2 linked regions of the Lichenicola cladoniae genome follow. The protein of the gene in region 2 interacts with the protein of the main gene of each other region in a pairwise test. Links are inferred from orthologs where the notes say so. Each region holds a gene or a part of one and is shown on either strand. Other genes may lie near its edges.

Region 1 (3,193 bases), 780 kb from region 2 along the record:
ATCGGCGTATCGATGCCGGTCGCCACCACCGACACGCGGACGCGGCCGGTCAGGTTCTCGTCGATCGCCGAGCCGAAGATGATGTTGGCGTCCTCGGCGACTTCCTCGCGGATACGGTTGGCGGCCTGGTCGACCTCGAACAGGGTCATGTCCTCGCCGCCGGTGATGTTGATCAGCAGGCCGCGCGCGCCGGCCATCGAGGTATCCTCGAGCAGCGGGTTGGAGATCGCGGCCTCGGCGGCGCGGATCGCGCGGTTCTCGCCGTCGGCCTCGCCGGTGCCCATCATCGCCTTGCCCATCTCGGCCATGACGGTGCGGATGTCGGCGAAATCGAGGTTCACCAGGCCCGGTGCGACCATCAGGTCGGTGACGCCGCGCACGCCCATGTAGAGCACGTGGTCGGCCATCTTGAACGCTTCCTTCCAGCCGGTACGCTCGTTGGCCAGGCGGAACAGGTTCTGGTTCGGGATGACGATCAGCGTGTCGACGAACTGCTGCAGCTCGATGATGCCGGCATCGGCCGCCTTGGCACGACGCATGCCTTCGAAGGTGAATGGCTTGGTCACCACGCCGACGGTGAGGATGCCGCGCTCGCGCGCCATGCGGGCGATCACCGGCGCCGCACCGGTGCCGGTGCCGCCCCCCATGCCGGCGGTGATGAAGATCATGTGCGCGCCGTCCATGTGACGGGCGAGCTCGTCGGCGGCTTCCTCGGCGGCGGCGCGCCCGATCTCCGGCTTGGCTCCGGCGCCCAGGCCCTGGGTCAGGTGTGGCCCGAGCTGCACGCGCCGGTCGGCGCGGCTGTGCGTGAGCTGCTGGGCGTCGGTGTTGGCGACCACGAACTCCACGCCCTGGAGCTGGAGCTGGATCATGTTGTCGACCGCATTGGTGCCGCCGCCGCCGACACCGATCACGGTGATCCGCGGAGTGAAGTCCGAATAGGTCTGCTGCGGAATCGTCAGGTTGAGAGTCATAGGCGGTCTCCCCGGGTTCTGGAGGCTTGGCAATCGACCGCCGACGGCGGCCTGGTGTTCTGGATCGTTGCGGAGAGCGTCATGTCAGACACGCTCCCGCAAGAATTCGACGAGCCGCCGCACCAGGCCTGGTGGGCGCGGCTCGTTGAAATCGATGTCGTGCAGGGTGCGGCCGGCGCCGGCCGCCCATGCGAGCAGGCCGACCGGGGTGGCGAACCCCGGACCGGTCGCATTGTCGGGCAGGCCCCGCACGCCGATCGGGCGTCCGAGCCGGACCTGCCGGTTCAGGATGCGCGCCGCCATCGGCGTGATCCCGTCGAGCTGGCTGGCGCCGCCGGTCAGCACCACGCGCCCGGCGGCGGCGCGACCGAGGCCGGCGCCGTCGAGCCGGTCGCGCACCAGCTCGAAGGTCTCCTCGATGCGCGGACGGATCACGCTGACGATCCGGCTGCGCGCCATGCGGGTGAACTGGTGCTCGTCCTCGCCGATAAGCTGGACGTTCAGCATCTCGCGGTCGTCGTCGGAGCTGGTCTCGGCGTTGCCGTAGATGACCTTCAGCCGCTCGGCGCTGCCCAGCGGCGTCGAGATCATGCCCGCGATGTCCTTGGTGACATGCAGCCCGCCGACCGGAAGCTGCGAGGTGTGCAGGATCTGGCCTTCCGCGAACACCGCCATCGAGGTGGTGCCGCCGCCCATGTCGACCACGGTGGCGCCAAGCTCGCGCTCGTCCTCGACCAGCACCGACAGGCCGGACGCCAGCGGGGCAGCGACCAGCTCGGTAATGTCGAGGTCGCAGCGGGCCAGCACGGCGGCGAGGTTTCGCAGCGCCATCGACGACGCGTCGATAACGTGCAGCCGTGCCGACAGCTGCTCGCAGTGATGCCCGCGCGGATCCTCGACGCCGGTGGTCTCGTCGACCGAGAAGGCCAGCGGCAGCGCATGGATGACGTCGCGCCCGTCCGTCACGGCCCGGTTGCGGCCCTCGTTCACCACGCGCCGGATGTCGGCGTCGGTCACCGCACGCCCGCCGACCGGCCAGCGCACGTTGAACAGCCGGCTTTCCGGCTGGCCGCAGGACAGGTTGACGGTCACCGAGCGCAGATGGTGGTCCGCCTGGCTCTCGGCCTGGCCGACCGCCGCCCGGATCGCCCGCTCTGCCTCGGCGAGGTCGGTGATACCGCCGAGACGCACGCCACGGCTCCGCTGCCAGCCGCAGCCCATGACGCGGAGCGTCCCGTCGCTGTCGCCGCGGCCGATCAGGCAGGTGATCTTGGTGGTGCCGATATCCAGCACGCCGAAGATGCCCGGCCGGTATGTGCGCTTGCGCATGATCTGCGCGGTGTCCGGCGGCGGCAACGCCAGCAGGCGCGACTGCTCCGGCGCTGGTGCGGCCAGCCGCGGCAGCAGTCCGGGTTCCGCTGGCTCCTGGGTCCGTCGCGCCACGCGACGTCCACCCCGGGCAGGCGCACGTTCGGCAACCATCCGCTCATCGGGTGGCCGGTCGGCGAATAGCCGTTCGTCTGGTGGGCGGACGAGCTCGTTCATGCGGGCCTCCTGCCGAGAGTGTCGGGCATGCCGCCGGCCTGGCGTGCGTCACCGGTGATCTGGCCGGTCGTATGGCCGGTGGAACCGAGGCTGCCGGGCGGAGCTGTGGCGCCCGGGGTAAGCGCTTCGTCCTTCAGCGTCGGGTCGTTCGGGTCGACCGCCGCGACCGGGCGCGGCCGGATGACCAGCCGGTCGGGCAGGCGCATGTCGATCGCCGCCAGCGGCCGGATCAGCAGCTGCTGGCTCGACTGCAGCTGCGCCAGACGGTGCAGCGCGGCGGCCTCCTCGCCTTCGGGCAGCAGCACGTCGCAGCCGTTGCGCAGGGTCAGGTTCCAGCGGCGCAGTCCGACGCGGACCGCGGCGACCACGTGCGCATGCACCAGCGGCTCGGCGTCGAGGGCGGTGATCAGCGTCTCGGCCGCCTGGGGCGCGCCGGCGCCGACTACCAGCGGAAGCTGTGCGAAAGCCTCCGCATCCTTGCCGTTCATGCCCTGGTCCGCGACCATCTGGCCCTTGCGGTCGATCAGCACGAAGCGGCCCTGGTTCTGCCAGACCGCGAACGGGCGCCGCTCGGTCAGCTGCACGACGATGGTGCCGGGCAGGCGGCGCTCCACCGTGGCGTGCTCGACGAAGGTCAGGCTGTCGATCCGCTTGCGGGCTTCCTCGACCGAGAA
Region 2 (3,095 bases):
CCTGATGCCCGGATGCCGTTCCGGGCGTGGCTGTCGCGACATTCAGGAAGTCCTTCACCCGCGTTCGATCACAGCCGCGGCCGTGCCGGTATCGATCGGCAGACGGCCGGGCCGGGTGACCGGTAACGCTCCGTCGCCGGGCGCCTCGATGCTGTTGGCCGATCCGCGGATAAGGTTCCTGGATCCGCCGACCGCACCCTTGGGCACGGTATGCTGGCTGCTTCCCCCGGAGGCCGGCCGGCCCGGCGAGTCCGGTGGGGTGATCGCGGCAAGGCCATAGTCGAACAGCCTGACCACCACGACGTGACCGAGTTGGGCATAAGGTTCGACCACCGGATTGTTCGGGCCGATATAGTGGACGGTGCCGACCGGAAGCCCGGCCGGGAACACATTGGTGACGTTGTTGGTCACGACGCGCTCGCCTTCCTCGGGATGCACGTCTTCGGGATAGCTGGTCAGGCGGGGCGCGGCCGCGTTGGTCCCTTCCATGATCGCCGCCGCATGAGACGATTCCAGCGACACCGGGACCCGGCTGCTCATGTCGGTGATCAGCATGACGCGTGCCGAGCGCGAACCGACCTCGGTGACCCGTCCGACCAGTCCGGCCGCATCGACCGCGACCATGTCCTTCGACAGGGTGACGTGGTTCGCCAGGATCTGGCCGGGAGCCACCGACAGCAGGATCGAACGTGCATAAAACTGGCTGGTATCGGCCACCGCGCGGGCTGTGACGAACGAGGGCGCCGGTTCGGGGATCCAGTTCAGGTTGGCTTTCAGCGTGGCGTTCTCTGCCTGAAGCGCCATCGCGACATCATACCAGCGACGAAGCTTCAGGTTTTCCTCCCGCAGACGCTGGTTCTCGGCAGAGACCGCGACCAGGTGGCGGGTCTCGCCGGCAATGCCACGCAGCCCATCGATCGGGCGTGCCAGCAGCGAATAGAGCGGCGCCACCGCATCCGACATGGCGACCCGCGCCTGTTCGGCGACGCGGCGGTCGGCCTGGCCCAGCAGCATGACACAGCAGGCCAGGGCCACGAGCAGCGGCAGCGTCAGCTTGGCCAGAGCCTGGCGCAGCTGGATCGACAGACGGAACACCGCATCACCTCCGCCTTGGCCTCAGGCTCGCCGTGCCATTGGCACGCAGTCCGGGCTCTCTAGTTCCCGTCGAAATGGACGATCTGGAACGTTAATACATCGTTGTGAGCACGTTGCGCAGCCGCTTCATTTCCTCAAGGGCCCGCCCGGTGCCGAGTGCCACGCAGGATAGCGGATTTTCCGCCACCACGACCGGCAGGCCGGTGGCATCACGGAGCACCTCGTCGAGCCGATAGAGCAGAGCGCCGCCGCCGGTGAGCACGATGCCCTTGTCGACGATATCCGCCGCGAGCTCCGGCGGGGTGTTCTCGAGCGCGGTTTTCACCGCATCGACGATCTGGCTGACCGGCTCGGCAAGGGCCTCGGCGATATGGCGCTGGCCGACCACGACCTCCCGCGGCACCCCGTTCATCAGGTCGCGGCCCCTGACTTCCTTCCAGGGGCCATACTCGTTCTCGTCGTCCGGCGGCTTGGCGGCCCCGAGCTCGATCTTGATCTTTTCCGCCGAGCTCTCGCCGATCAGGAGGTTATAGTTGCGACGGATGTAGGAGATGATCGCCTCGTCCATCTTGTCGCCACCGACCCGTACCGAGCGCGCATACACGATGCCGCCGAGCGAGATCACCGCGACCTCGGTGGTGCCGCCGCCGATATCGACGATCATGCTGCCGGACGGTTCGGTCACCGGCAGGCCGGCGCCGATCGCGGCGGCCATCGGCTCCTCGATCAGCAGCACTTTGCGGGCGCCGGCGCTCTCGGCGCTCTCCTGGATCGCGCGGCGCTCGACTGCGGTCGAGCCGGACGGCACGCACACGATGATCATCGGGCTGGCGAAGCTGCGGCGGTTGTGGGCCTTGCGGATGAAATGCTTGATCATCTCCTCAGCGACCTCGAAGTCGGCGATAACCCCGTCGCGCAGCGGCCGGATGGCGGTGATGTTTCCGGGCGTGCGGCCGACCATGCTCTTGGCCTCGTTTCCGACCGCCAGCACCTGCTTCTTGCCGCGCACATCGGCGATCGCCACCACCGACGGCTCGTCGAGCACCACGCCGCGGCCCTTGACGTAGACCAGCGTGTTGGCAGTGCCGAGATCGATGGCCATGTCGTTCGACATCAAGCCCAGCAGGCGAGAAAACATCCGCGACTCCGAAAATAGGACTGCGTCCCGGTCGGGATACGCAGGATCAAACGCGAGAATGTCGGCTGTCTCATGGTCGGCGAGCAGAACCACCGGGCGCGCACGGCTTAGCGGGGCCTCAACCGGTGAGCAAGCATTGCTTCCACGATAGCGGTGGATGATCACAGCCGCGTGAGGTGATACTCTGCCACCGTTTCGACCTGTAACAGCCACGATCTCACCGCGTTGTGAAGTTTATCTGGTTCGTGATCGTCAGGTTCGTCGGCGAAACGCCGTTCGGGGATCCTGCGGAACGGCAGGTTAAATTGGGGATAATAAAAACATGTTGCGCAAAATCACGATGATCACCGCTGCCGCAGGCCTGTCGCTCGGTCTCGCTGCCTGCGACCCGTATAGCCCTGGCCAGCGCGCGGTCGGCGGCGGCTTGCTCGGTGGTGCCGGTGGCGCCGCGATCGGTGGCATTGCCGGCGGCGGCAACGGTGCGTTGATCGGCGGCCTGGCCGGCGGCGCGCTCGGCGCAGTCGGTGGTGCCGCCACCACGCCGACCCGTCGCAGCGGCTACTAACAGGAGCCGAGCATGTCCCACTGCCTGAACATGAGGCCTCGCCGGAACGCTCTGCTGGGTGGTCTGGCCGTGACCGGGCTTTTGTTGACCGGCTGCACCGATCCGTATGATCCGGGTCAGCGGGCTGTAGGCGGTGGACTGCTCGGGGCCGGAGCCGGCGCTGCACTCGGAGCAGTCGCCGGTGGCGGCAGGGGTGCGGCAATCGGTGCACTGGCTGGTGGCGCGGTCGGTGCGGTCGGCGGTGCGGCGACGACGCCGTCCCCCGGGTATGGCCAGGGTGGATATGCCCAGCCAGTC

What was found.
Region 1: the proteins of HN018_RS17470 (region 2) and ftsA interact in binary tests that used the Escherichia coli proteins (3 or more experiments, as listed by UniProt). The link is inferred for Lichenicola cladoniae from one-to-one orthologs.

What each region holds. Positions count from the first base shown.
Region 1 is NZ_CP053708.1:3,084,700-3,087,892, reverse strand. The notes cover bases 182-3,055. They hold ftsA (cell division protein FtsA), read right to left. Parts: upstream 2,304-3,055; coding sequence 1,059-2,303; downstream 182-1,058. Other genes in these bases: HN018_RS14080 (cell division protein FtsQ/DivIB), read right to left, coding at 2,516-3,055; ftsZ (cell division protein FtsZ), read right to left, coding at 182-974. Outside these bases: more of ftsZ, read right to left, coding at 1-181; more of HN018_RS14080, read right to left, coding at 3,056-3,193. UniProt on the Escherichia coli protein: Essential cell division protein that assists in the assembly of the Z ring. May serve as the principal membrane anchor for the Z ring.
Region 2 is NZ_CP053708.1:3,867,027-3,870,121, forward strand. The notes cover bases 211-2,986. They hold HN018_RS17470 (rod shape-determining protein), read right to left. Parts: upstream 2,234-2,986; coding sequence 1,187-2,233; downstream 211-1,186. Other genes in these bases: mreC (rod shape-determining protein MreC), read right to left, coding at 211-1,095; HN018_RS17475 (hypothetical protein), read left to right, coding at 2,556-2,798; HN018_RS28720 (YMGG-like glycine zipper-containing protein), read left to right, coding at 2,811-2,986. Outside these bases: rod shape-determining protein MreD, read right to left, coding at 1-42; more of mreC, read right to left, coding at 55-210; more of HN018_RS28720, read left to right, coding at 2,987-3,095. UniProt on the Escherichia coli protein: Forms membrane-associated dynamic filaments that are essential for cell shape determination. Acts by regulating cell wall synthesis and cell elongation, and thus cell shape.